3 regions of the Synechococcus sp. CC9902 genome follow, and region 3 is predicted to be linked to each of the others. Evidence: predicted binding sites of a transcription regulator. Region 3 holds the regulator's gene; each other region holds the start of a gene.
The links. The regulator NtcA, encoded in region 3, controls nitrogen genes in cyanobacteria. The targets are predictions, from matches to a motif close to GTANCNNNNGNTAC.
Positions count from the first base shown of each region.

Region 1: the regulator NtcA is predicted to act here: its motif matches at 7,602-7,615, upstream of SYNCC9902_RS12220 (DUF4278 domain-containing protein).
Region 2: the regulator NtcA is predicted to act here: its motif matches at 8,296-8,309, upstream of SYNCC9902_RS12100 (DUF4278 domain-containing protein).

Region 1 is NC_007513.1:2,175,439-2,185,150, reverse strand. It holds gene SYNCC9902_RS11530 (carbonic anhydrase) at 1-42, opposite strand, end outside; gene SYNCC9902_RS11525 (hypothetical protein) at 83-397, opposite strand; gene SYNCC9902_RS11520 (nitrate reductase associated protein) at 697-1,164, shown strand; gene SYNCC9902_RS11515 (nitrate reductase) at 1,145-3,376, opposite strand; gene SYNCC9902_RS11510 (MFS transporter) at 3,459-5,000, opposite strand; gene SYNCC9902_RS11505 (molybdenum cofactor guanylyltransferase) at 5,263-5,856, shown strand; gene moaA (GTP 3',8-cyclase MoaA) at 5,853-6,890, shown strand; gene SYNCC9902_RS12220 (DUF4278 domain-containing protein) at 7,341-7,517, opposite strand; gene SYNCC9902_RS11490 (hypothetical protein) at 7,899-8,390, shown strand; gene SYNCC9902_RS11485 (transglutaminase family protein) at 8,378-9,280, opposite strand; gene SYNCC9902_RS11480 (alpha-E domain-containing protein) at 9,265-9,712, opposite strand, start outside.
Region 2 is NC_007513.1:1,162,198-1,171,909, forward strand. It holds gene nrdJ (ribonucleoside-triphosphate reductase, adenosylcobalamin-dependent) at 1-2,073, shown strand, start outside; tRNA gene SYNCC9902_RS06020 (tRNA-Ser) at 2,133-2,219, shown strand; gene SYNCC9902_RS12950 (hypothetical protein) at 2,353-2,478, shown strand; gene SYNCC9902_RS06025 (hypothetical protein) at 2,818-3,012, shown strand; gene SYNCC9902_RS06030 (hypothetical protein) at 4,298-4,573, opposite strand; gene SYNCC9902_RS06035 (hypothetical protein) at 4,862-5,134, shown strand; gene SYNCC9902_RS06040 (cupin domain-containing protein) at 5,367-5,837, opposite strand; gene SYNCC9902_RS06045 (hypothetical protein) at 6,781-7,029, shown strand; gene SYNCC9902_RS12100 (DUF4278 domain-containing protein) at 8,389-8,559, shown strand; gene SYNCC9902_RS06055 (DUF2808 domain-containing protein) at 9,440-9,712, opposite strand, start outside.
Region 3 is NC_007513.1:1,976,355-1,986,066, forward strand. It holds gene SYNCC9902_RS10480 (lytic transglycosylase domain-containing protein) at 1-1,964, shown strand, start outside; gene SYNCC9902_RS12190 (hypothetical protein) at 1,854-2,357, opposite strand; gene SYNCC9902_RS10485 (thioredoxin domain-containing protein) at 2,421-2,978, shown strand; gene thyX (FAD-dependent thymidylate synthase) at 3,037-3,762, shown strand; gene dcd (dCTP deaminase) at 3,818-4,411, opposite strand; gene SYNCC9902_RS10500 (cob(I)yrinic acid a,c-diamide adenosyltransferase) at 4,411-5,022, opposite strand; gene rph (ribonuclease PH) at 5,164-5,895, shown strand; gene ntcA (global nitrogen regulator NtcA) at 5,971-6,687, shown strand; gene SYNCC9902_RS10515 (DUF3084 domain-containing protein) at 6,715-7,866, shown strand; gene SYNCC9902_RS10520 (resolvase) at 7,863-8,309, shown strand; gene SYNCC9902_RS10525 (DUF3146 family protein) at 8,287-8,544, opposite strand; gene pth (aminoacyl-tRNA hydrolase) at 8,544-9,161, opposite strand; gene SYNCC9902_RS10535 (TatA/E family twin arginine-targeting protein translocase) at 9,171-9,404, opposite strand; gene psbH (photosystem II reaction center phosphoprotein PsbH) at 9,414-9,614, opposite strand; gene psbN (photosystem II reaction center protein PsbN) at 9,701-9,712, shown strand, end outside.

The DNA of each region.
Region 1 (9,712 bases), 200 kb from region 3:
ACCTGCAGAGGTTTCGAGCAGTTTTCGGCGATGCAAGAGCATGCCAACAGACTATTAAATCGAGTCTGTTTTTAAGTGTTCTTTAGCGTTCGCCCAGAGTGGACCAAAGCGTTGCTTCGGAGCCCACTACAGGTTCGACATTGATGGCAGGAGTCGGTGATGCCACGACGTTGCTTGCTGCCACGTTGGGTTCCATCACGGCATCGCGTTCGCCCAATGCTGCCCATAGCGTTGCAGGGCTGGCAATCACAGGGTCAACATCAGCTTGGCCGTTGTTCAGTGGGCGAGATTGAGTGTGCACAAGTTGCACAGCCAGGGAGCCAACGATGAAGGCCCCAAGGAATCCAGCTGCGATGGAAACCGCACTGCGGCTGGAGGAAGAGATGCTGCTTGTCACGCCTGAACTCTGTTGTCAGAGCTTCAGTATGCGAATGAAGGGTATGAATGGCTACGGTTTGGGAAAAAACTGGTATCAGAATTAACGGTTTTTAAAATATTCCACTCGCTCGAATGTTGAGTTGAGCGTGTTTCTGCCATGACCCAGCCGTGGGACATACCGAGGAACATTCCTAAACAAATCGCGAGACGCACAATGCAATTTATGTAACAAGGTGAACATCGCTGATGCAAACCAAAGCTGTTGTCACCATTCACACCATTGGTGAAATTGATCGCTTTATGGCTGATGCTGGTGTGATGAAACGCTCGTCTATCTCTGCCGATCACTGCTTCGCTTTCGAGCGGGATTTTGTGGGAACTTGGCGTTGCATTCCACTTTGTGTGCGGCGCAAATTGGATTTAATGGGGCTCAAGCTGAAGTTGAGTCACTGGTTGGAGTTGTCTCAGGATCAGCGCCAAGAGTTAGTCAATTGGTCGGATGCTCCAGATGACCTGGAGCAGTGTCGTGAGCACTTGCGATTGCTGACTCGATCGATGGCTGATGGCATGGCGAAGGATCTTTCTCCGGCCGTGGATGCTCCATGGCAGCAAGCTGATTCCATGCCGGTTGAGGTGACTGATGCTGCTCAAGCGCGCGGGGTGCGGCTGACCGCAGCGCAGTGGGCAGATTTGTCTGAGCTGGATCGATTTTGTCTTTGCAAGCTGGTCCGACCGGGGCATGATCACCACAACCTGGCAGCAGCCTTCAGCGAAGTGTTGGGGTGAGCAGGCGTCGTAGTGCCTCCAGTCGGCCTTTTTCTTGTTCGATGGGTTTCACCATCGACACCGCTGGCGCCACGATCACCGCACAGGCTTTCAATTCCGGCTGCTTGGAAATAGGACAGGCTTGATCATGCATCAATGTGTTGGCTTCGCAGGCGTTCTCTTGGGTAAAGCCCCAGTGCATCGGCAAGAACACTGAGCCGCGTCGGATCCTGTCGGTCACCTTCACTGTTGCGGTGATGTGTCCACGGCGAGAGCTGATCGCTGCCAACTCACCGTTCACAACTTTGAGCTCTTGGGCATCGCCGGGGTGAATCTCTAGGAGTGGTTCGGGGTGCATGGTGTGAAGACGTTCCACTTTTCCGGTTCGCGTCATCGTGTGCCACTGTCCGAGGTAGCGACCCACTGTCAGCACGAGTGGAAAGGTGTCGCATGGGGGTTCAGCGAGGCCCAGCGGTTGGTCGATGCTGAAGCGCGCCCGCCCGGAAGGCGTTGCAAAATGATGGTCGGTGTAGAGCCGTTTGGATTCGCAGGGGGTGGTGCTTTCACTTGGATAGGGCCATTGCTGCGGCCCCTCCTCTGAAAGCAAGGCATGGCTTAGGCCAGACATGTCGCAGAGCCGACCTCGGGTGAGCTCAGCAAATTCGGCATAGACGTCCGCGGCTGAGTTGAAGTGGAACTGCTTCTCAAAGCCAAGCCGTTGCCCCACCTCTGCAAACACCTCCCAATCCGGTCGGCTCTCGCCAAACCGGCGGCGGTAAGCGGGGCAATAAGTGATTCTGCGTTCCGAGTTCGTCATGGCTCCCGCCTTCTCGCTCCATTGGGCCGCGGGAAGCAGCAAATGTGCGTAATGGGAGGTTTCGGAATCGGCGTAGGCCTCACTCACCACGACCAGAGGACATTTGCTCATGGCAGCTTTCACCCTGTCCAGATCAGGCATGCTGACGAGGGGATTGGTTGCGGCCACCCACCAGAGGTCGAGCTCGCCCCTCTCCATCGCTTCAATCTGTTGCCAAGCCGCTAGCCCTGGTGTTGCTGCGATGCTGCCGGCTGGAAAATCCCAAGCTTGCTCAACGTCCTGTCGATGTTGCCCGTTAGCGACGAATCGATAACCCGGAAGCAGGTGGGATAAACCACCTGCTTCACGGCCGCCCATGGCGTTGGGTTGTCCCGTTAGAGAGAAGGGGCCAGCTCCCTCTTTGCCAATTTGTCCGGTGAGTAAGTGCAGGTTGATTAGGCCGCACACCACAGCGGTGCCTTCTTGCCGCTGGTTCACCCCCATCGACCAAAGACTGAGGACGTCTTCACGCCGGTGGAACAATTGCGCGACCTCCCGTAATCGCTTTTCGGGGAGGTTGCAGAAGCGCGCTACGCGTCTTGGCGTCCAGCGGGCTACGACGTCGAAAAAGGCTTCGTAGTTTTCGGTGTGGTCATCAATGAATGCTGGATCTTGTCCATTTTCTCGAAGAATCAGGTGAGCAATGCCATGAAGCAAGGCGAGATCACTTCCTGGTGCGATTGGTAGGTGAATGTCTGCTGCTTTAGCGGTATCGGTTCGGCGGGGATCGACCACAACGATCGTTACGCTTCCGGGATTGCGTTTTTTGCGTTTCAGCAGACGCTGGAACAACACTGGATGGCATTCGGCTGTGTTGGTGCCAATGAGGAATGCAACGCTGCAGTGATCGAGGTCGTCGTAGCAGCAGGGAGGGCCGTCAGATCCGAGACTTCGGGTGTACCCAGCCACGGCTGAGCTCATACATAGACGTGAGTTGGCATCAAAGTTGTTGGTGCCAAGGGCACCCTTCATCAGCTTTTGGGCGACGTAGTAGTCCTCTGTGTGGAACTGACCAGAGCCATACATCGCAATGCCATTGGCATGGCCTCGACGTTCCAAGCTGCAAGTCATTTGCTTGGTGATTCGCTCAAGCGCGTCATCCCAACCAATGGGTTCAAAGTCGTCACTGAAGTTGCTGCGGAACAGTGGTTGGCGGAGCCGACCACTGGCGAGGGTTTCGCCGACGGTGGCACCTTTGATGCACACCTGACCGAGGCTGGAGGGATGTTGCCGGTCGCCACGGGCTGTCCACATTGGGTTGCCTTCCGCATCCCTACGGACAGGTCGACCTTTCTCAGCAGGGGGTAGGAGTTCAAGGCCGCAGCCCACTCCGCAGTAGGGGCATTGGCTGCGCACGCTGCGGGGGCTTTGGGTCATATGGAAACAAAAGAAGAACAAAAGCCCGGGGTCGATGCCCCGGGCACAGCTGCAATGTCAGACCACTGCAGATTTGAACTGATTAGGCGACTTCGCCTTCATGCAATTCATCGAAGGAGCCTTTTGGTTCCTTAAGGAAGAAAAAGCAGAAAAAAGCGACGATTAGACCAGCTACACCAAGGATCTGGAAGAAGGCGCTGTTGGAGGCAGCGATCACCTCGGGAGTTGGTTCTCCGCCACCGCCCATCCACATCGGTAGAAGGCTGAAAATCGTGAGGTAAGTCACCGCACCAACGTTGCCGTATGCACCGACGAGTCCGGCCACCTGTCCAGTGACGCGACGTTTAACAAGAGGAACTAATGCGAAGGTTGCCCCCTCGCCAGATTGCACGAAGAAGGACGCGAGCATCGTGATCGCCACGGCTATGACGATTCCGGTAGTACCGGTGAAGGTACCGGGTTTGATCATGCTCATCACCAAGTAGCCAACTCCCAATCCAGCAGTGAGGAAGCCCATCGTGTTTTTCCGGCTACCAACCTTGTCGGAGATCAGGCCTCCAGCGGGACGAGCGACCAGGTTCACGAAGGCGAAACAGGACGCCAGGATGCCTGCCGTGGCCTTCGGAAGGTCGAAGGTGGTTTCAAAGAATGTTGGCAGCATTGAAACCACTGCGAGTTCGGAGCCGAAGTTCACGATGTAAGTGAGCTCCAGAATCGCCACTTGGCGGAACTCGTAGCGATCTTCTTTGGGATAAACCTTGGTGCCAAGGATGAGTTCTCTGTTAGTCCGGACGATTCCCCAGGTTTGGAAAGCAAACCAAATTGCCACCGCTCCAATGGCCAGTGGGTAGGTGCCGGCATTGAGGAAGCCCACCTTTTGAAGACGCCAGCAAAGGACGCACAGGATTGCAGCGAAGGGCACATTCATTCCCAGCAAACCCCAGAAATCGCGCATCGACGTGACTTCTAAGCCTGCGGTTTTTGAGGGTCTTTGGTAGGTCTTGCCTGGAGGCGTATCGGTGACGTTGAAGAAGTAGAAAACGCCGTACACAGCGGAAATAATTCCGGTGAGTGCAATGGCCCCACGCCAGTTCAAAACAGCACCGGAGGGCAGTTCAAACCCACCTGAGAATGAGAGGAATCCGGCGAGGGCCACCATGGTGAGGGCGGAGAAGGCGGAGCCGAAGTTGCCCCAGCCGCCGTAGATGCCTTCGGCTAAACCTATTTCTTTCGGTGGGAACCATTCGGCCACCATGCGGATCCCGATTACGAAGCCGGCGCCGACGATGGAGAGCAGAAGACGGGCCACCACAAGTTGGTTGAAATCCTGGGCGGACGCAAATAGCAGGCAGGGGATGGCTGAAAAGACCAGGATCCCTGAGTAAGTAAGCCGAGGCCCATATTTATCCAGCAACATGCCGATGAGCACGCGCGCTGGGATGGTGAGGGCCACGTTGCAAATGGCTACGGTGCGGATCTGACCAAGCGTGAGTCCAAGATCCGCTTTGACGGTGGTGGCTAAAGGGGCCAGATTGAACCAGACCACGAAGGTCAGGAAAAAGGCGAACCAGGTGAGGTGGAGAGTCCGATACCTACCTTGGAACGACCAAAGGTCGCGAAGCATTAGGGAGTGGTTAGTTACGCCGCAGGCTTCAAAAAAAAGTGCCCGAGGATGATGAAACGGTCTAAAAACATCCGCTTATGGGACTATTTAATCAATAACGGATGATATTTTTGGTGCAAATAGCTACCAATAAATTTATTTTTGTATCCTGTGTTACATCTACCTTGCTGATGGGATTCATCAGTCATTCCGCATAGCTTTGATTAAGTAGTTGTTGCGACAGTTTTTGGTGCTGCCTTGGTTCGAGATTTCTTTCAGAAGGATGAATTGTTTGGTTAGATCACTCCGGGTTTGTCTTCTGAGTGGTGGGACGAGCCGGCGGATGGGGCGCGATAAAGCATTGCTGCCGCATCAGAAGGGTGGTGTGTGGCTAACGGCAATGATTAAACAGTTGATGCCATTGGGCTTGCCGGTTGTTGTGGTCAGCCGGCATCAGGCTCATGCGGACGTCTTGGCGCATCAATCTGGGCTGAAATTTGTGTTGGAGCCACCTCCCTGGAATGGCCCATTGCAAGCTCTCGACTGTGTTTTGTCATCGGGATCAGATGGTGCTTGGCTTGTGCTGCCGGTCGATATGCCCAAGCTCACGACCGCGGTTTTTCGCCAATTGATTGAGGCTTGGCGACGACACCCCAACAAGGTGGCTGTGGCCCATGACGGTGAGCAGCTTCAGCCGCTTTTGGCCATTATTCCTTCGGGAACTCCCTTCCAAACGTGTTTGTCAGAGCAGCTGTCCCGAGGTTGCTATCGCTGGTTGGACTGGTTGGACCGGGTGCCCTATGAGTCAGTGGTGCTGCCGTCGGGGTGTTTGCTGAATGCCAACAAGCCGAAGGATCTGTTGGTGTTGTCGGAATGACTGATGCGACATCCAATTTGGATTCGCATGGGCGCCCACTGGGTGTGTTGCGTTTGTCGCTGACGGCCCGCTGCAATTTGGCGTGCCCCTACTGCTGCCCTGATTCTCGCGATCCAGAGGGAATGCTCGATTTGCAGGATCAGTTGCGTTTAATTCGTGTCGCTTGTTCTTTGGGAGTTCATACCGTCAGGCTGACCGGCGGGGAGCCATTGCTCAGTGATCGCCTTGAGCCGTTGCTGGCTGCGATTGCCTTGGATCGACCCGCTGGTTTGAAGGAATTAGCTCTGACGACGAATGGGGTTCTGCTGTCGCCTGAGCGGGCTTTGAGGCTCAAGTGTGCTGGTTTGGACCGTATAACGATCAGCCTGGATGGTGCGGATGCAGCCAGTGTTGCTCGCATGGCTGGTTTGCAAGGTGGGACTCCAGCTGGCCAATCCTTGTTGGATCAGGTGTTGGTGGGACTAGAGGCGGCTCGATCGGCTGGCTTCAATTCGTCTCACGGTGCTTTGAAGCTCAATGCGGTGATTCAGAAAGGCCGGAATGATGATCAGTTGATTCCGTTGGCCCGGCTGGCCCGTGATCGCGGGTTGGAGTTGCGTCTGATCGAATATATGGATGTGGGAAGCCGTAACGGTTGGTCGCTTGCTCAGGTGATGCCTGCCATGGAGATGGTGCAGTGCGTGTCATCGCACTGGCCCCTAGATCCGGTTGGCCGTTCATCAAACTCCACGACATCGCGGTGGCGGTATCGCGATGGCGCTGGCTATATCGGTGTGATTAGTTCAATTAGCGCGCCGTTTTGTGGAGATTGCAATCGGATTAGGGTTACTGCAGATGGTCAAGTATTTACTTGTTTATTTGCATCGCAGGGCGTAGATCTTCGGCCTTATTTAAGAACTGACGAATCAGAGACTCAACTTCGTGAATGTTTGTCTGAATTGTGGACTCGGCGCTCTGATCGTTTTAGTGAAGAGCGAAGTCTGCAGATTGATAAAGAGAAATCCCATGCCGAAATGGCTTATCTGGGGGGATGACTGCCTGATGCTGTTTATTGGCTGTCAATGAAATCGTTTTTAGTTTTAGAAACCTTTTCCTTTGGTTGCCCTAAAGCGCGTGAAAGTGCTTCCTGCAGTCATCAAGAGTGATCACGCACTCAACGCCTTGGTCTCGATTCACCACGCGATAGGTCTGACCAGTGGCCATGCATTTCGTTCGGGCATCCACGAAAGCTTTAAATTCCGTTTTGCGTTGGATTTCAGGCTGCCAGTGAGTGCCTGACTTTCTCTCGATTGTGAACATGGTGGGACCTAACCCTTGCACCATGGCTCTGATGGCGACCAGTTGTTCAGAAACTTCGGAAAAAACTCGGGATCACTCCTGTAAAAACGTGGAGGATGCGAGTTTGCCCATCTTTGAGGCTTGCTAGGGGAGCCGCTTCTGCCTGCTCAGGCTCACAAGAACCTTGGCAGGCAGAAGGGTGATGCTCAGCTGCAGCGCACGTATTGCAAGCCGCGGTAAGTCAGCACAACTGAGTGCTCACTCTTTGCTTGTTGTTGGAGCGTTTTGTAGATGTTGCGTCGATAGGTGAGCTGAACGCTTGAGGGCTGTCCAGTCACGTGAGGTTGTTGGTACTGATGTCCTCTGTATAGAAGGGAAGTCATGATGATTGTTCAAGCAAGCTCCCAGGTCCCCGTTCCATGGCCTGAGGTGTGATGCGCTTCGCGCCGTAGCGAAGTGAACGTTGTGTAGCTGTTGCTACAGCAAGATTTTCACTAACCAAAAACAAAGTCGGAGTTCGTCTCGATACATCTTTAGGATTTCTTATGAAATCAGTGCCTGTTTGTGTTCATCAGCTTCTGTTCCCTCCCGCGGCTTTTCTTGATGCTTCAAATTGCCCTAGGGGATGCTCTCTAGAGCACGAGTGATGTTCATCGCTTTGGCTTGGATTGAACTGTATTGCTTAAAGCGTGGCTGTTGTCACTAAAAATCCATTGGTTTCTCTGTAAAAACAATGGTTATGAATTTAAAAATCCCATTGCTGCATGTTTGAGTTAATTCCGTATGAACGATTTAGGGATACACCAGCCGTGCGCTTTTTTGATGTCACGATAGGTACGTCGAATGCTCGTGATCTCGTCATCCACAGTGGGCCTGCAATCAGCCCTCCAAATGATCTGAAAACTGGAGACTGGCAATTTTATTTACATCCCCACCAAGAAGATAATCTCCTTGCTGCAAGTGGAGGACGTACATTTTATCTCGTTAATCTTTCTTGGGATCAGCCTTTTCATATTGTTCGTCTGGCGGCTGGAGGCGACATCCTCCGTATCCCTCCTGGAACATTTCATCGATCTATTTCTGATCTAGATGGATCTGTCGTGCTCAATCAAGCGGTTCGTGACCAGGGAGCATCGTTGACCCGTGAATTCCGCGTCTACAACAGTGGTTGCATCCCCGCTTTGAAATTTGCGACGTCTCTGGGCGCTAGCCGTCCTGTGTTGCATGGTGTTGAGCCTCTTCTTCAAGCTGCCTGAATCAGGGTCTTCTTTTCCCCAGGTTGATTGGTGTTGTCGTCAACGGTCGCTTGGATCGTCCAACTCAGTTGGCTTTGCGTTGATGCCAGTCCGCTGAAGCTGCCAGTAATCGCTGCCGTGAGCTCTGGACTTGAGGAGCTTGCCAGCACGATGTAGCGATCGGTTGTTTCTCCTCCGGCGCTCGGGTCAAATCCACGCCATCCGGCACCTGGTAAGTAAACCTCTGCCCAGGCGTGTAGGTCGTACGACTCGGGCGCTGGGTTCGCTAAGTGATATCCGCTTACAAATCGTGCCGGTAGCCCAATGCTTCTGCAGCACTCGACCATCAACATTGCGAGGTCGCGACAGGAACCAACTCGTTCCCGCAGTGTTCGTCCCGCCGGCCAGGCGGCTCCTTGATGACGCTGGGTGTATTTCACCCTGTCTTGGATCATCTCGATGAGCTGATTGAGAAACGACAGTGCTTGTTGGTTGGTTCCCATTAAGGCGTCTTGAGCCAAAGCAACAGCTGAGGGATCGTGTTGGCCGTTTGGCAGCCAGCCCTCCAGTGCACCTTGAAGATCTGGATTCAGACGACCCCGTGGATAAGGGAGAAGTGGTTCGCGGCCATCTAGACAATTCAGTAGGGGTGCTGCAGTTGTGGTTTCGAGGCGACTGCAAGCTTCAAAGCGGAGTTCATCGGTGGCGTTTTGAAACCGCACGCGTTGAATGGCATCGCCACTGGCTGCTACGAGTTCATGGCTGTGGCAAGGCTTTGGCGAAATATTGAGTTGGTAATTCAGCAGGCGCTGATGACCATGACCCCGAGGTCGCATGCAGAGCCTGTGCTCGCTCAAGCTGACCGGAGCGTCGTAGTGGTAGGTGATGCAGTGGGTTAGCTCAGCGCGCATGACGGGTCAGTGGGAATGGAGCCAAGGTCGGTGGTGACGAAATATCGGGCGTGGATGAGTTGATGCAGTTGATTGAGATCTCCCTGTAATTCGTCAATGGCTTCGTGTAGCCCCCGTTCAATTAGGGCGTCAATCCGCACATAGCTCCACTTGGCCAGCAATTGCCCGCGTAGGCATTCGAGATCGTCAGGAGGGCCCAGTTGTGGTTGCCGTTGGATGAGTTGCAATGTGTCGTTGATTTGTTGCAAACAGAAGCGCACTGACCTTGGAAAAATTGGATCCAGTAAAAGGAACCTGGCCACAGAGGATGGAGTGATCGCCTGTTGAACACTTTGGCGGTACATCTGGTAAGCCCCAGCTGTACGAAGTAGAGATATCCATTGAAGTTCATCAAGAACGCCACCAATTTCTTTTGGGGTTGGCAGAAGAAGA
Region 2 (9,712 bases), 810 kb from region 3:
CGTTGGCTATGGATCGGCGGAACTCCGTGGATTGAAAAGCCCGAGAACTTTTCTGGCTCCTACAACTGCACCTCCACCAACCTTGTGGATTGGGAAGCCTTTGGTCTGATGATGGACCTGGCGATGATGGGTTGCGGCACTGGAGCAATCATCGAGCCGCGGCTGATTGATCAACTTCCGATCGTCCAGAACACGCTGAGCGTTGTTTCAGTGAGCGACATCGGCATTACTCCAGCCGAGTCTCGCCAAGACGCCTGCACGCACAGCATTAACGGCAATAAAGTCCAAATCAAGGTCGGTGACACTCGGCGGGGCTGGGTCGATAGTTATCAGCTTCTCCTCGAATTGAGCAGCGACCCCCAATTCAACGGCGGCACTGTTGAGATTACGGTTGATCTGAATGATGTACGTCCCGTCGGCGAAACCCTGAAGGGCTTCGGTGGGATGGCCAATCCCGTCAAACTCAAGGATCTCTACGGGCGCGTCGCAAGACTTCTGAATAAAGCGATTGGACGGCGTCTGTCTTCAGTCGAGTGTTGTTTGCTGATCGATGAAGCCGCCGTCACGATTGTGGCGGGCAACATCCGCCGCAGCGCAGGAATGCGCCAGTTTGCCGCTGACGACCACGCTGCTGCATCAGCGAAGGACAATCTTTGGCAGCAGGATGGTGAGGGGAATTGGCGAATCGACCCCGAGCGGGATTCGCTTCGCATGGCAAACCACACCCGCGTTTACCACACTCGCCCAACTAAAGAGGTTGTTCACGCCGCCGTCACCAAGCAATTTATGTCTGGGGAAGGGGCTATTCAATTCGCCCCTGAAGCGATCGCACGCTCGAACGCCGATCTCCTCAAGACGCCTGAATTGCGTCAAGAATTTATCGAGATTTATTGCGATCAAGGCCGGGACGAAGCGGGCCGTTGGCTCTGCACGAACCACGGTGAAATGAGTGATGCTGAGCTCGATCATCGATTGAGTCGTTATGGACTCAATCCCTGTGGCGAAATTCTTGGGGCCGACTTCCACTGCAACCTTGCGGAAGTTCACCTCAATCAAATCGACCCCAGCGATGAAAAGGGTCAAGCGGATGCGTTCCGTGCCGGTGCTCTCTCCGTGGCGTGCTTGCTGAACCATCGCTTCGAAGTGGAGCGCTACCGCCAGAGCCGGGAGTGGGATCCCATCGTGGGAGTGAGCTTCACCGGGTTATTCGACTTCTTTGTGCATGCCTTCGGCACCGAATGGCTGAACTGGTGGGAAGCCGGCCGTCCGGATACCGATCAAGGGCTTGCTTTTAAATCCCAGGAAGCTGCTTATCTGGCTCGCTGGAAAGCCATCGTTAATGAAACCGTTTGGGAATACTGCGATCGCGAAGGTCTTCGCCGTCCTAATCGCTGCACAACTGTTCAGCCAGCTGGAACGAAAAGCCTGCTGACCGGTGCCGCACCTGGCTGGCACCCTCCCAAAGCACAGCGCTTCATTCGTCGGATCACGTTCAGAAAAGATGATCCCGTCGCAATGGCCTGTATGGATTACGGCTACACCATCGTTCCTTCCCAATCCGACAAAGATGACGAGGGTCGTTTGCTCAACGATCCCTTTGACCCCCGTTGCACTGAATGGCTGGTTGAAATTCCAACTGAAGTGAGCTGGGCCAACCTCCCCGGTGCTGATGCCGTTGATATCAATGGCTTCTCAGCAATGGCGCAATTTGACTTCTACATGCAAGTTCAACGTCATTACACCGCTCACAACACCTCAGCCACGATCGAATTTCGTGAGAACGAAATTGAACCGATTTCTGAGGCACTCTTCAAAGCGATGAACAACGGAGAGGGGTACATCTCTGCTGCACTGCTGGCGCGTTTCGACGCCAACGCGACGTTCCCACGGCTTCCATTCGAACCGATCGACGCTGAAACCTATGAAAAGCTTCAGTCTGAGGTTGTAGAACGGCGCGTGAGCAGCAACTTCTTTGACGCTTTACAGCGCTACGACCAAGGGGAACTCACCGAGGCTGGCCCAGCCGGATGTGATTCAGATAAATGTCTGCTTCCACTGGCCAAACCGAACTAGCTGCCAAAGGGTGTCCGAATACAATGGTCGTGCAATGCCTTGTGTTGCACGACCCCTTTGGAGAGGTGGTCGAGTGGTTTATGGCTCTGGTCTTGAAAACCAGCGTGGGTGCAAGCCCACCGTCGGTTCGAATCCGACCCTCTCCGCTTTTTAGCCCAGTCGATGACTGGGCTTTTTTTATGCCAGACAGGATTCTCAGGGCAGCTGCACTGCTTCAAATCGGAGCATGTTGTGGCCAGAATGTGTCGATGCCACCCCGAGATACTCGCAACTTCCGTTGTGACTAATGCCATTGATGCTGTGTTAGCTGAGTTGGATGCTCGCTGCAGACTGATCAGCCTTGCGGGGCTCGAAATGGATGGGTTCTTTTCAGAAGACTTCGATCAAGAATTGGTGGATCGCTGAGTGATCGCGGCCCTGGTTTCATTCGATGCACCGATTCGTCGAATGTGATCCAAAGCGGGGCGAGGGTTTGATCAAAGTTGGTTCAGTTCATCGATTCCAGGCGATGAACTTGATCCATCGCGATATGTAGGAGTCTCTGCGGTGGATCAGTTGGAGGCCGTAGCCCCTACCTTCTCGGGGGCTACACCTCGCCGCGCAAGCGTGATCGTTGCAAGTACATAGGAGCTAAGCGACCTGAACTTGTCGGTTGGTCATTCATCCATTCGGGCGCCTGGTATCAAATGTCAAAAGAAGAGGGCAGTCCTGCATTAGCTGTATGAGATTAGAGAGGCAAACTCAATGGATGCATCCAACAAGCTCCAACGCGTAGAACTACTGAATTACACAAAAGCTAGTGGTGAGGAGCTTGTTGGTCTCGCCGTTGAATTAATAGAAGACGTTAATGGGGGTGTTCAGGTTCAAGTCCTGATGGATTCAAATGTTGTCAGTGGTGTGAATGTTGTTGCCTTGCAGCAAGGTGGCTGTTGCGAATAATTAGCAAGGCCGCAAAGGGAGATCAAAATCAGCCATCACCCCTTCGGCGGACATCGCTTCCACCCATTGGGCACGGGCTGACGGCATCTTATTTGCTATCCGCCAGACCTTGCTTAATGGAGGTTCCTCAGCCGACCGAGGGCATGCTGCAGCGCATGTAGATCAACAAGTAGGTGGTTCTTATTCGGCATGACTCAACGATGGCAAGAGGAATAACTCGTAGACGATTAATGCCGCCCAGCGGCTCTTTTCGGGACACTGTTCTCAGCAGGGGATAACAAGATTCAGTCGCAACAGACAGACGTTCTATTGGAATCGCCAGAATGGTGAAACTACAAATAAAGAAATGAGATTCGTAATTACCGCTCTGCTTTCACTAGTGGCACTCACTATTGTTCTGCTGACTAGCACTAAGGACAACTACACAATCCATATCGGCTCAAGGACGCCCCCTGTAGAGGCTGGTTGTCGCCAGATCAGTCAGCAAAGAACCGATGAAGGAAAAGCGCTTGGCATCTATTCCTGTCCTGCATAGCCAACTCTCTCGGTTGACTCTTCTTTTTGCTCAGGCCACAACGAAACTGGCGACAGGTACGACCAAGCGGCCCAGGTCGCTCCCTCAGCAGCAAAAGACGTTGTAGGCAGTTGGTTGGGGGTGCTGCACACGAGAACGATGGTTGAGCAGCTAACTCAAAATGCGTTGAAAGGAGACCGCTCCACAGCATCTAAGTTTTTCCACGTTCATCACGAGGCGAGCTGGCAAAGAGCAGCACTGGAGGGAGATGGCGCAAGCCGCCATCGCACCGGGCGGTGGCTGGAATGAGGTAGGAACCAAAAGCCTGGAAGCGGGATTTTTCAACCACTCCTTACCCCTGTTGGGCCAGAAGGTGCTGCCTTTTGTATCTGGGAAGTCCGCTAGAGAGTATTGCGGAGGAATTTAAAGAGTCCATCGACGGTCCTAACGGCATGAACTTCGGGCTGGGAGCCTGGATGAAACCGGCAAGGAGATCAACCATGAACTGGCAAGGAATACGCCATACGCCAGAAAGTTATGAAGCGACTTAAGAGCTTGATGCATGGCTTTCGAATTCGTTCCTCATCCATAAGAGTTAGAGGCTCAAGCCTGAGTGCAACTGCACAAGCCTGTTCGACTTTCCCTCAACAACCAGTGGACTTATTCTGACCTCCATCAGCTCAATTAATACAGCTCTTTGACGTTCTTTAAGACCAAAAATGAGCCAACATTAAAGGCAATCGGCATCCTTTGATTCAGAAGGAGAAGAAATTACATCATCTCACCATGTGAAAATACTACATCCATTGAATCAATCTTTGTGCTTACTATTTTGACTGCCTCAATGTCATCACTTTCATCGGCTAATTCAATTTGATGAATTTCTTTTAAAGTATTTAAATATGTAAGACAATGCTGACGTATCTCCATAAGTTCTGCGAAACAATTTTTTGCAGCAGCATTAGCTCGCAAGTCAGAATCAGGCTTGATTACAGACTCAGTGAATAGTTCAAGGGCCTGCTGATAAGAGCCGGAAGAAGAAGACATCTTTGTTAACTTTTAGCCAATGTAAATCGAGGACTAGACCAATTGCAGTATAAACGCTTACATATATTGACCAGAATAAATACTTATATTTGTGATTTGATGTTGGTTCTGGACGTTATTTATTTAAGAACAAACATCACCAGTCTTACTTCTCACCACATCTCCTATTTGGGAGATACCGCACTCTACCTTCTCCCGCTGGGATAATTAAGGCTATTTTAATCAGAACTCTTGAATACTGGTCTTTCCATGAAAGATGACTAGGATATTTGAAGGCTGTCCTTTGTCATGAGTAACCTCTTCACAGTGGTAATGGACGATGGCGATGAAGCCAATGAACTAGAATCGTTCCCTACCCATAATGAGGCATTAGCTTATCTAAAGCAGCAGGTTAATGATTGGAACCATACAGATAAATGGGATAAAACAAAAAAAAGACTGGCAATGGTTATTGCTGAAAATGGCTTAGAGTTAGAAGTAATCGAAGAAACACCATCATCTGATTACGAATATCATGAGACTTGGAATTCAATACACGGCTGGAGTGGTGACAGTCAATAGGTAAATCTCAATTAAACCGATGTCGATGTTGAAAATATTAAGAGCCAGCGGATACTACTTTATCTATGACATCGATTGCAGAACAAAAACACCATCAAGCGTCGTAGTGTTATTTATTTTGCCTCAGGTATTGTATTGAAGCGTGATCAGTCACTAAAAACCCCGCCTTGCGACGGGGTGAACTGTGTGAGGTTAGGGAATTAATATTAAAAAATTTTACCCAGCGCCGTCTCTATGGCTTTGCCATAACCACAGTTTCAAGACCTTCAGCGGCTACCGCATTAACAAGCATTACTGCATATCCCTCCCCCACATTCTCCATGGTGTGAGCGGGGGTTTGGTCAGCGATAACAAATGATTCACCAGACAGGAAGACATATTTTTTGCCACCTGGCTTCACTAGAGCAATTTTTCCTTGCTGGATGTATCCAGTCAGAGGCATTGGATGGGTATGGAGCGGGAATCCAGTGCCAGGCGGGAATGAAACACGATAGAGACGTAATTCAGAAACACCTTCTGGATAAGAAAAAGAATCACCCTCAAGTGTTTTAGATGTGCCCATAATCTGCTTAACTTCAACGGCAGGACCATCTGCGGTCGTTCCATGCCCATCAGCCATTGCAGCTGGAACTGCAATAATCAATCCAGAAATGGAAGCAATTAACGCCTTGAAAAACATTAAAAAAGAAAAGGTTGATCCCATTAACCATAGCTATTTAAATCAGTACAGAGAAATATGTTACGTGCCGTATGTATCAAACGACACTTAATTCCATGCACCAGCTGGCGTGCTTGCCTTCTTTGATTCGCCATGACTCAGCTCGGTCACTGGACAGAAAGGAAGAACTAGTAATGGGGTCTCGTCAAAGAAGAACAGCATCTGCTCTGTTAATAGCTGTTTTGCCAATACAACCCCGCCCAGAGAACGGTTGATGTTGATTTAGTGCAAGATCTGGCGACCTGTCGAATGTCTTCCTGCTTTCTGTGACTGATACCTTGTGATCGGTACTAAGTGATGAAGGCAGTGGTTGCATTCGATGCTGCGCCCTGTTGCTTGTGATGCGAGATAAGTCGGAGCGTTCATCAGAGTTCATTCAGTTCATCGATTCCAGACGATGAATAGGGTCTATTGGTGCGTGGCTGCCTCAATAGATTTCGCATTGGAGGTTATGGCTCTTACTCCAGAGGGGGAGTCATAGCTTTCGTGTGAGTCAAGGAATGCTGAATGATCGAGGCTTTGGTTTCATCCGATGCACCAATCCGTCGGTTCTGATGTGGGGAGGGTCCGGGACCTGATCAGAGTTGATGTAGTTCATCGTTCTCCGCTGCGATGGATAGATTCCACCGAGGTTTGGAGATCACCGGTGGATTCGCAACAGGGTCGTGTGCCTCCCCTGCACGGGAGGCCGCACCTTGCTTCACAGGAATGAACGCATCCCGTGCATCAGCTTCATGAAGCCTGGCGTTGTCAGTTGATCACGCAGCGCCAGTTGATGAAAGAAGAGGGAAAATCTAATTTCAGTTGTATAACTATTGCCATGAAACTAAAGCAACAAATATTGGTAACCGAGTATGGCACTGAGGCGTGAGCCACATCAGATGGATCAACACAAAGGCTCCCATTTCAACAAGGGCGCCATTTCTCCATGAAATCCGCCATATTGCGCGTCGTTCCAATTGAAATGATGAGCGAACTCAACTTAGAGCCAAAACCACTCCTTCTCAAGATATGGAAAATCATCACTTGGCGTTGGAGATTGCAAATTGCCATTAATGCTCCTTTTGGGATTTTGTGGCTTGCAGACAAAACGAACCCTGCTGTTCATGAGTTCGATATTGCTCTGCTTACAGCAATACATGCGGAATGGATGGCACCAATGATTGGCATTAGCTAGGGACGACTCTGACTGATCAGGATTGCGAGAGTAGTGTTCAATTTCGACGTCGACGAAACGTTCCAAACTTGGAACGGCGAATCGTCACACTCTTAAGTTGAATATATCTCGTAGTAACAAGGGTGATGAACGCTATTTCAACTGTATAAAGCCAAGTTGGAATTTCCATTTCTAGGTTCTATCAAGGGCTGGAGGCTGGCTTGCCTTAATTGCTACAGGAAAGAGCTTCAGATGAAACCGATTCAACAAACGCTCAGTGCCGACCACTGCTGAAGTTTGGCAAATTTATCTATTTCCCTACTCAGTTCGCAGGCTCATGAATAAATCCATGCCTTAGTGAAGCATCAAATGTGGTAAGAGTGAAAATTTTAGTTATCTACTCGTATCTCGTTCTAATGCCAGTTAATCAGCGGCTATGGGTAAATATGTCACCCGTACAACAAACGTTTGTCACTCAGATCCCCACGCGAACAGTCAATATTGAGCAGTCGTCCTTGGACGGGATCGACAGGTCAAACAAACATCCATCTCTGTTGGTGAATGCAGGGGTGGATGGACCTTTCATGGATTTGTAGCAATCGTACTCACAATTCACACTGACCACCTATTACAAGTTATAAGTAGTTATCCCGTCCAAGGACACGTGGAAAGCCCCAGCATTGACTGGGGCTTTCTGCTGGCAATGTCTGAGCAAGATTTCTGACATTCATTTTAAATACTGAACCAAGTCGTCCGTCATGAGGAAGAGAGAGGCAGTTAAAGATCGTTAACTGCCATCCTCTTGCGAAGTTGTCGGTGCATATTGGCCCGCACCTGGCAGTTAGGCCAATCGACTACTTCCACTTCAGTATGTGTACTCGACATGGAGCTTCTAGTAACTTCAGCTGCAAATCGCAGTATCAAAACTGTGTTGATGCCATGAACATGGACAGGGCTGATCACTTTATTCGTTTCCAAGCGGAGTCACATCGGATGCATCGATCGGTCAGTTCTGATCCAAAGAAGATCGTTGGACTAATCAGAGTTCATTCAGTTCATCGTTTGGCCAATGCGATGAGTTAGGGGGCCATCGGCAACGGTGGCTTTCGCAACAGGGCCGCAGCTCCCCAAACGGCTTCGGCGGGGCTGCTCCTTGCTGCACAACCTGAACGCTGCTAGTCGATCAAATCAGTGGAGGAATGCCAAACCCCAACGGTTGATCTCGCTGAGTTAAGTCTGTAACGACATGAACATCAGAAGGGTTGACGGATGCGCTATCAAAGGTCTGTAGCAACAGCTACAAACGTTCACCTTGCATCCGCAAGGCGCAGTCAAGCCAGGCCACGGAACGGGGACCTGGATTTCTTCGAGGAACTCGACATGACAGCTCTTCTCTACAGAGGTCAAACCTACGGCGCCAGCCAGCCTGCTTCACCCAAGAAGTGCGTTGAGCTCACCTACCGCCACGAGCACTACAACACATGCCGTGATCATGTCTCTCGAGACATGCATCCAACACTTCAGTATCGCGGTGTTGCCTACACCAAGTAATACATTTCTCATGATCTGAGAAGCCCTGCCTCGGTGGGGCTTTTTTTATGGCCGAAATCAGCCTCTCTCCAAAAGTAAATAGGAACATCGACGAGTCGAGACTGATGCAGCGAGTGTGGCTGCGTCGCAAATTATCTACTTACTTAGATATCATCATATAAAGATTGGGAAATTTTGACTTATTCTTCTTTGCATACTTTTTAAATTCATAGAAGCAGGACTGACCCGTGTATCCAATGGAATTTTTCATTGAATCAAGAACAATCTCCCACGACTCACCGTTATTCAGCATCTCCTCGAAGTCTCCCGAATAAAGATACGGATCACATGCCAGTACTGGTGATAGCGACAGAATTTGCAATGTGATGATCGATGAGGCCGCAATTATGGATCTGACCATCACTAAAGCTCTGAATCTATTGATCACGACGATCCTAGCAATGAATGCTTCATAACTACTCGCAAACTTAGAGTATGAAATATTCCCAGGAAAATACATCTTTCAGCCATCTCGCTAACAACCATAGGTACGATTCAATGCTGGCTCATTGATCTCATATTTAATCTATTAGCAGATAATTTAATTATAAAGGCCATGGGATAATTTTTATGCGAATGGATATTTTGAAATCAAATCAGTTCGCATCGATAAGGAATCAACGGCAGCTCATGATTGGCACAGTGCCACTTATTCCGAGTTTAGGATTCATTCAGGCTATCCACTGCTAAAAATAGGGGGTTGTTCTCCTCACACAAGAGATCAACACCTCACACACCCAATGCCACTCGTTGAGTGGCATTTTTTATGGGTTTGGAACCCGGCTGCTAACCGAGCAGTCCCTTTCGTTCGGACGAAGGTGACCGAACCACTCTCGAGTGATTAGCGAAAACGGTCATTCCGGTAGACGTGAAGACGTAGGGTCGGTCCCTCGCTAGCCAGGGCATCGATACCACTAGGAATCAGTCTGGTGGCCCATTGGTAGATGCCCTCATCTGGGTTAAAACTTCGAAAGACGATATTGACCTGGTCACCGGGGGGAACCGGAGGAATGAGATTGATCGTCAGCTCACTTCCTACCGTTGAAAACGACGATGTAGCAAGACCTGCGCTGACGCCACCTCGCAGTGCATAGCGGCCTTTATAAACCTGAGG
Region 3 (9,712 bases):
GGACGACCTACCGCTGGGCGATTGATCCCCAACAGCGCCGCGAAGCCGCGCTGTTGATGGCTGCTCAAACGGGTTCATTCGACGCCTTACAAAGCCAGGCTTGGGGAACGAATCCACTGGGAGCGGTGGCCTTAGAACAAGAGGCGGAGACGGCCACCAGACGGGGAGATCAAAGCCACGCCCGCAAGCTTTGGCACGATCTGCTCAAACGTTTCCCATACGCAGCTGCATCCGCATCGGCCCGCCACGTTCTCGGGGACCAAAACCCAGCACTGCATCAAGACTTACTGAAGCAACAGCCGAGCCATCCAGCGGCGTTGAGTGTGGCGGCATCCATGGATCCAAATCCAAACACGGGCCATCAGGGAGCGATTCACCTCGCCCGCTGGGGAGCACGTTGGCCAGGTGCGTTCAAGCGCATCAGCCAGGCATGCAACGACACCAGTTCGATCGCTCCAGCAACCAAGGATCGCGACGTACTGGCTCGGGGCCTAGCCAGCCTGGGGGATGGCCCAGGAGCACTGGAGTGCCTTCAACGCCAACAACCTGGGGCAACGTCCCAACGTTCCAGTGATCCCTCCACGCAACTCGCGATTGGACGAGCCTTACTTCGAGGCGGACAGACCGAAGAAGGCACGGAACTGCTTTTGAGCCTCACCCGTGATCACCCACAGGCTTCGGCCAGCATTGAGGCTGCTCGCCTGCTGAGCGAACCCTTGCGACCCTCGAGGGAGGTGCTCGATGCCATTCCGGTATCTGTCAAAAAGCGTTCCGCCGCCCTAGCGGCAGCCCGCGTTCGGCTGGCCAACGGTGAAGGTGCGGGGGAGGTTCTGCAGCAATGGCCGGATGATCCAGACGTTTGGCAACTGCAATGGGACCTCGCCAGAGAAGCCCTGCTGGCGGAGAACTGGGACCGGGCCAAAACCATCCTGACCCGTGAGCCAAGCTCACAAGCCTTGCCCGATCCGCTGGAAACTCGACGGCTGTACTGGCTTGGCTGGAGCGAAGCACAACTGGGGAATCAAGACCGGAGCAGAGCGATCTGGCAGCTGCTGACCAGCCAATTCCCCCCTGGCTATTACCACTGGCTTGCAAGCGAAGCGCTTGGAGATGCCGAACCCCTCAACCTGACCAAAGCCTCAACGCCAAGGCCATCACAGGAGATGTCCTGGGCCCCCTTGAACAGTGACAAGTCCTTCGTCAATACGCTCTGGCGTCTTGGGCTCGAGCGCCAAGCCTGGGAGACCTGGCGCAGCGGGATTGATCCCAGCACACCACAACCCAAGCCAGAACAATTGGTCGAAGGCAGGCTTCGCTTGGCCGTTGGAGACAGCTGGATGGCTCTCGATCAATTGCGGTGGCTCAACCTGCGCTGGCGGTCAGCCAACTGCCGTGCACGAATCGACCTTCAACACAGCCAACACCCGCGCATCTTTGAAGAGGTCCTCCGTCCAGCAGCGAACTCCCAAAAACTGCCTCTCGAGCTGCTCTTCGCCGTCAGCAAACAAGAATCTCGATTCGCATCAGGCGTGACCTCCACTGCGGGAGCGATTGGCCTCATGCAATTAATGCCAGCCACCGCCAGAGAACTCGCGGGAGCTCAGCTGACAGAGGACGAAATCAGAGAGCCGAAGCAAAACGCCGAACTGGGTGCGACCTACCTACGGCAACTACTTCAGCAATGGCAAGGAGATCCCTTTCGCAGCATCGCTAGCTACAACGCTGGCCCCGGAGCTGTGGGGTCATGGTCGACTCAAGATCTCAACGATGCACCTGCCCTATGGGTGGAGCGCATTCCCTATCCGGAAACGCGCTACTACACCAAAAAAGTTCTCGACAATTTGTTTGGCTACTTAGGTAGGGACAAGGTTTTTTGCAAACCAACCCTGGGCGGGGTTGGGCAACAAATGACCCAGACCAATGCCCGTGAACACAATGAAGGCCATCAAGAACATCGACGTTGATGGCCGAAAGGAAATCCCAATACGAGCTAGATCAAGGCGAGCCAAAAGCACCGCAGATGCCAGCACCAAAAGGTCACTGAGCATGTTGAGAAACAGCACATAAATGCCCACTGTCACCACAACCAAAAGATTGACCATCAAGGTCATGACCCGGCTGTAGGCCATCAACAACGAAAACTGCCGCATCACCAGGGACGGCATTGTGCACACCACCACAACAGTGAGTACCTGGATCAGCTCCAGAGACCAAAAGAGTTCTGGGGTGATGCCCCGAGCGTTGCTGAACAAGGGTTGGACAAGGTTCCAGTGATTGCCCAAGACCACGGCAACACAAAACAGCAACGTCAGGAACGGTGCCCGCACCGGCAGGCTCAGCAAACGCAACAAAGCCATGGGCTCACGCTAAGCCCGTTGCCTTGAAGTAGCTGCCAAAGTGACGTCACTTGCACACGACTGATGACCGGTAGCCCTCAGCCCATGCCGCTGGGCCGGCTTCAGCAGGTTGTCCTCGTGGTGATCGCAGTCGCACTGGCCATTGGACTTCTATTCATGCGGGGAGGAATCCAAAGTGAAACCCCGATGGAACAACTTGCCCGACGCTCGGTTGAACCGGAGGTTGCTCTCACCAACGGCAAACCAACGATGATCGAGTTCTACGCCGATTGGTGCCAAGTGTGTCGGGAGATGGCCCCAGCGATGCTGGAGCTTGAGCGATCGACGCAAAACCGTCTTGACGTTGTTTTGGTGAATGTTGATAACCCCCGTTGGCAAGACCTGGTGAATCGCTACGAAGTGAATGGGATACCGCAACTCAATTTGTTTTCGGCAGACGGCCAACCCCGCGGCAAATCGATTGGCCTACGAAAACCAGAGGAACTACAAGCCATCAGTGCAGCACTGATGAATGATCAACCGCTACCGCAACTTCGAGGCGTGGGAAGCGTCAGCAGCCTCGAAGGTGAGAACACATTTCAAGCATCGGTGGTGCAAACCGGTCCTCGAAGCCACAGCTGACTTGAGAGAGTTCGGCTCTGTCGCCATGATCAGTACACAATGACAATCTGCTAGCTCCATGGATCCCCGCTTCCGGGTCGACCTCATCGCGGCAACCCCAAATCCCCAACAGTGCGTCTACGTGGGGATGCACCAGGACTACAGCGAGGGTTTTGTTGCAGCCGACCGCGAACAATGGCCCGACGAAACCAAAGCGGGCGAAGTCTGCGTCAAGCGTCTGCTGGCTGGGGAGCGAGGCCACTACGGCCCCATGGAACATGCCCAGATCGTTTTAAACGTGGGCTGGTTTCCTCATTCAGTGATGCAACAGGCGCGGACCCACCGGGTGGGTGTGAGCTTTGATGTGCAGTCGATGCGATACACCGGCGAACGCATCTGCAGGGCTGCAGCTGGTGAACTCGACCTTGAGGAGGTGTTCTATTTGCGCCCGGTGGGGCAATACAGCAACCGCCAAGGCAAGAAATATGCATACAGCCAAGCTGAACGGGATAAAGATCTCCATCACTGCAAAATCAGCGCTGATCGATACCAAGAATTACTCGAAGCAGGCTTCGCAGAAGAACATGCACGCGGGATTCTTCCTTTCGATTATCGACAGCATTTTGTGGTGAGCTTCACGCTCAGAGCTTTCCTACATTTCATGGATCTAAGGGCCAAACTCGATGCCCAACAGGAAATCCGCGAGCTTTGTGATCTGATGTGGCCCCATCTCCAAGCCTGGACGCCAGAATTTGCCGCTTGGTATGAAAAAACAAGGCTGCACAAAGCCCGTCTCGCTCCATAAAAACAGATAAGTAGCGAAGTTAATTAATAATTTTTAGTTGAAAATTGAAGCATTATTACACCTTGGCTAAGGTGACACGTTCAGGCTGATGTTGATATTTTCCTTGACGATCGCTGTAGGTAGTAGAACAAGGCTCGCCTTCAAAAAATAGCAACTGACAGATGCCCTCATCTGCATAAATACGGCAATCAGCCCCTGAACTATTGCTGAATTCAAGGGTGAGGTGACCTTCCCAACCCGCCTCTGCAGGCGTGGTGTTCACGATAATTCCGAGCCGAGCATAAGTACTTTTTCCAAGACAAATAACTGTGATATTGGGAGGAACTTTCATCTTCTCTAAAGCCACACCGAGGCCATAGGAATGGGCCGGAAGAATGAAATAACGACCGTCTTCATCTTCATGCAACGGTGTGGGTTCAAGGTTGGCTGGATTGAACCGTTTCGGATTCATCACCGTGCCAGGTACGTGCCTAAAAATCAAAAACTCTTGCGGCGACAGCCGAAGGTCATAGCCATAGGACGAACACCCAAAACTGAGCACAGGGCTTTCGCGCTTATCGGGATCAAGGTGGCGAACCAGCCCCGACTGGAATGGCTCGAGCATGCCCTGCCCGGCTTGTTCCGTAATCCAACGATCACACTTGAGCATCAGAAACCTCGGCGTAGTTCCGTGACTTGATCAGCCATCGCCACAACATTGGAAGGGATGGCGGGCCCAGTGATGATCACATCCATCGAGCCTGGTCGTTGCTCAAGAGCTGAAAGCACTTCAGCTTCATCGATGTAGCCAAAGCCGATGGCCAGGCCAATCTCATCAAGAACGAGCTGATCAAGATCTCCAATCATGAGGTGCTGACGACAAATCGCCCAGACCGCTTGCACCGCATCACGGCAACCATCCAAGTTCGGCTCCGCTACGCAAGCGGGAACATCAGGGCGCAGCCAGACAAGTCCTCCACATAACTGCACATGGCCCGATGGGCCCTGTTGCACACCCCCCTTCAAAAACTGACTTATCAAAACGCGGCTACCGAGCCCAGCTGCTCGCACCGCCTGGCTCAGCACATTGGAAAAACTGCCGCGATAAGGAGCTGTATGCACCTGAAGCTGACCCTCTGGAGCGACTAGATGCAGGGCTGGCGGCGGCGGTTGCGTTGCATTCGGAACTGGCCTCAAACCAACTCGTTCTGTGGAACGCTGATCGCCATCGAGAGAACGAATCTCTTGGGATTGATGGCGGTCGGTCAGGCTTGCGATCATCGGCTCAGGTCACGCCGGGACAACCCGGAAGACCTTGAATGTAGCGGCGTTATGCCATTCCACAAGGCAATCGACACTACCCATGGTGGCTCAAGCGCAAAGCGGAGGGAACTGCGAGGCTGACGTCACTTCTTCTGAGCCATGAGCGATCCATCCCAGTCCCGAGCCGATGGCCGCTGCCGCAATGCTCTGCGCCCGTTTTCCGTGACTTGGGATCCAATGGGATTCGCCTTGAGTTCAGTCACTGTGAGAACCGGTCGAACAACTGTTCTCTGCAGCGTTTGCCTCGATGACAACGTGCCGCGCTGGCGTCGAGGCGAAGGGCTCGGGTGGCTCAGTGCTGAGTACCGCCTCCTACCCGGGTCAACACCGCAACGGCAAGGGCGTGAGTTGATGAAGCTGTCCGGCCGCACCCAAGAAATTCAACGTTTGATCGGGCGCAGCCTTCGGGCCGCCGTTGACATGGCACAACTGGGAGAGCGAACCTTGCTGATCGACTGCGACGTGATCCAAGCGGATGCAGGCACCCGCACAGCGGCCATCACCGGGGCCTGGCTGGCGTTGCACCGGGCCTGTAGCCGCCTCGTTTCCCAGGGGATTCTTGAGAACTCCCCTCTTCAAAGCCAAGTTGCTGCTGTCTCCGTTGGGTTAGTGGACAGCCAGGCGCTGCTAGACCTCGACTACAGCGAAGACAGTCGAGCTGAGGTCGATCTCAATGTGGTGCAAGCGGACGATGGCCGACTGCTTGAAGTTCAGGGAACCGCCGAGGGCGCGCCATTCAGCCGTGCCCAGCTGGATGCACTCCTGGACCTGGCTGAACCCGGCCTCCGACAACTGATGGAGGCTCAGCGGCAGGCCCTTGTATCTGAGTGAACACTCAATGCGTAATAACCGCTACAGGACACATCCAGGCAGATCCGTAACTTTCAAAGCAATCGCGAGCCAGTCATGAGCACCAGCACTGGTTTTACCCGCTATGCACCTCTTAGTAACGCCGTAGCGAACACTCAGCCCTCAGGTCCTCGATCGTTGATGGAGGTGATCCGTGGGCTGGAAGGTGCCAGCACGGAGATGGTGGAGCGAAATAAAACAATTTTTTTCCCGGGAGACCCGGCGGAACGCGTTTATCTGATTCGACGGGGCGCTGTGCGCCTTTCAAGGGTTTACGAATCTGGTGAAGAAATCACGGTTGCTCTCCTCAGGGAAAACAGCCTGTTCGGTGTGCTGTCTTTACTCACTGGTCAACGCTCGGATCGCTTTTATCACGCAGTCGCCTTCACCCGCGTTGAGATGGTGACGGCACCTGCCACCTCAGTGCGCAACGCGATTGAAGCGGATACGGCTGTTGGACTCAGGCTTTTACAAGGCCTCTCCAGCAGGATCCTGCAAACCGAAACGATGATCGAAACGCTCACGCATCGGGATATGTCGTCCCGGCTGGTGAGCTTTTTACTGGTGCTTTGCCGAGACTTCGGAGTGCCTGATGAACTAGGAATCACGATTGATCTTCGGCTGTCTCATCAAGCGATCGCTGAAGCCATTGGCTCAACCCGCGTAACAATCACGCGTCTGCTGGGAGACTTGCGTCAATCCGGTCTCGTACAGATTGACCGCAAGAAAATCACCGTTCTCGATCCGATCGCCTTGGCCAAACGGTTCAGCTGATCGCATCTGCAGCCGAGGGCTAATGCCATGAGTGGCTGGCTGCTGATTCTGTCCCTCCTAATCCTCGGGGGCATTCTGTCCACCCTCGGCGATCGCCTTGGCAGTCGAGTCGGTAAAGCTCGTTTGAGCTTGTTCAACATGCGACCCCGGCGCACTGCTGTGGTGATCACGGTGCTGACGGGCAGCCTGATCAGCGCCCTCTCGCTTGGCCTCATGCTTTTGGTGAGTCGGCAACTGCGGGTTGGGCTATTCGAACTCGATACCCTCCAAGCGCGACTGAAAGACAGCCGTGAGCAACTCGATGCCGCCGAACGCGAGCGCGTCGAAACCCGCAGAGCAACCGTACGGATCGAAGCAGAGCTCAAGGCAGCGGAACAACGGGCCAACACCCTTCGGCAGGAGTTGGCTCCTTTACAGAAGCAACGTCAAACCCTCGAGGCCGACAGAGATCGCCTCAGCCGCGACATCGCTGCTCGAGATCTGGATATCCAAAGAACCGAAGCCGAACTCAACACGGTGCGCAACCGCATCAAGTTGGGGGAACGAGAATTGAAGGATCTGGAACGCAATCTTGTCGCCCTTCGCCGCGGTGCTGTTGTTCTGCGCAGTGGGCAAATACTTGCAACCGCGACCGTGCGGATGGAATCACCCGATCAGGCCAAACAAGTGGTCGATCGCCTGCTGCAAGAAGCCAATTTCAATGCCTACGGCAAAGTCTTGCCAGGCCAAGCCCCTGATCAACAAATCATTCGTGTTCCTCGTAGCGACGTGAACCGCTTACAGGGAATCATCAGCAAGCCAGGAACTTGGGTGATCTCGCTGCGATCCGCCACCAACGTTCTTAGAGGAGAAACGGTGGTTTACGCCTTCCCGGAGGTTCATCCCAACCGTTTAGTCACCAAAAAAGGAGATGTGCTCGCCTCCGTCAGGCTTGACCCCAGCGAACGCAGTAATGCGGCCATTCGCACCCGACTCAATTTGTTGCTGGCCTCGGCCTACGCAGAAGCCAAACGACGAGGCTCGCTTACCGCTGGTTTGCAATTCGATGGCCAAGCCCTAGCGCAACTTGGCCAAACACTGATGGAGCGGTCGGAGCAGGGAATCACCTTGCAAGCCATCTCCACCCGCGACAGCAACAGTGCTGACCCAATCTTCGTCGCCGTGGAGTCCAACCCTTGAGCCGTCTGGTTGCACTGGATCCAGGACGCAGCAAATGCGGATTGGTGTTGATTGACAGCGAACACAATCGTGTGTTGGCCGGCAAGGTGGTGCCACCTGAAGCCGTTATGGCGTGGGTGGATCATTGGCACGAGCAACACAACCTGGATCAAATCATCGTTGGCGACGGCACAAGCAGTGCCCAGTGGGTTCAAGACTTCAACGGATTTGCCAATGTTCAGTCAGTCAATGAGCACGGCACCACCTTGAGGGCTCGCGACCGGTATTGGGCTTTGTGGCCAGCCAAAGGCTGGCAACGTCTTCTCCCAAAAGGGTTAAGGCTGCCCCCCCACGAACTGGATGCAATCGCCGCCCTCGTGATGGCAGAAGACCACCTCAAGCAACGCTGTTCATGGTCTGGGCCACCCCCAAATTTCTCACTTAGAACTTGGCCCGAACCGTAAAGCTGTAATCACCACCGGGCTCGAGGCGGTAATCGGTGCGCACCAAAAAACGAAACAGGGCATCTTGAATCAAGGCTCGTCCGAGCGATGGTTCCACCGTGAGTTCTCCACGATCAAACGCCCAATAGAACTGCCACTGAAAACCACCAGCAGCGACCTCGCCTTCCACACACTGGTCTTGAAAGCACTGACGCAAAACGCGGAGATGGGCTGTTGTGGCAGGGAGGGCCGCCATCAAGTTGCAGAAGGGGATTCATACCGGAACCCATTGATCCAGGTGCCAGCCCGTTCCATGCCCTGCGTTTTCAGGCGATCTAAACCATCCAAAACTGCATCCAACACTGCATCAACACAGGGCTGTTCAGCTCGACTGAAGGGACCAAGCACATGGGACACCGTGCGAGCTCGTCGTTCCGCTGGATTCTCTGCGGGGGCACCGATTCCAATTCGTAATCGAGGGAAGACTTGCGTTCCAAGATGCTGGATCGTGCTGCGGAGACCGTTGTGTCCCCCGGCACTTCCCTGCGCACGCAGCCGTAACCGTCCAAGAGGGAGGTCCATATCGTCGACAAGCAACACGATTTCTTCTGGCTGAAAGCCATACCAATCGAGAGCTGCGCGCACGGAACGTCCACTGTCGTTCATGAACGTTTGAGGCATGAGCAAGCGCAAGCGCTGATCCCCAAAGCCTTTATCAGCCGATAGTCCATGCAACTTGGCCTGTTGCCGAAAACTGAAGCCTTCTCTGCGCGCCAAACGCTCGAGGGCCATGAAACCAATGTTGTGTCGGGTGCCGTCGTACTTCGACCCAGGGTTTCCCAAACCAACCACAAGGCTGAGCTGATGGGGCATCACGACGGATCAAGCTCCCGGAGGTCGCTCATCGTTGGGCTGTTGTTCCGCCGAGGGAAGAGCTTCTGGCTCAGCCATTGCTTTATTAATTTCACGCTCAAATTCCTTGGAAGCAGATTGAAATCCCTTCAAGGTTTTGCCGAGGGTTTTGCCGAGCTCAGGCAGTCGCTTCGGACCAAATACCAATAAGGCCACGGCGCCGATCACCGCCATTTCGGGAAGGCCGACGCCGAACACGTTCATGGTGTCTTGTTAACCCAAGCCGTTCCAATTGACATTGATGCCTTCGAGGATCAATGACTTGTTGTACAGCTGAAGGATCACGAGAAGGAACACAAGGAAGAGCACCATGAAGATGCCCATCACTGGCGTGGTGCCCCAACCGGGAACGACCTTGCCGTACTCGGAGTTCAGAGGGCGGAGGAGGTCTCCCAGACGGGTGCGTTGGGCCATGGCGACGCTTGGGTCTCGGGTTAAAGGAAGTGCGGATACTGTAGGGGCCAGCTCCGGTTAGGGGCTGGTCCTGCCGAAAGATTGTGATGGAAACGTCG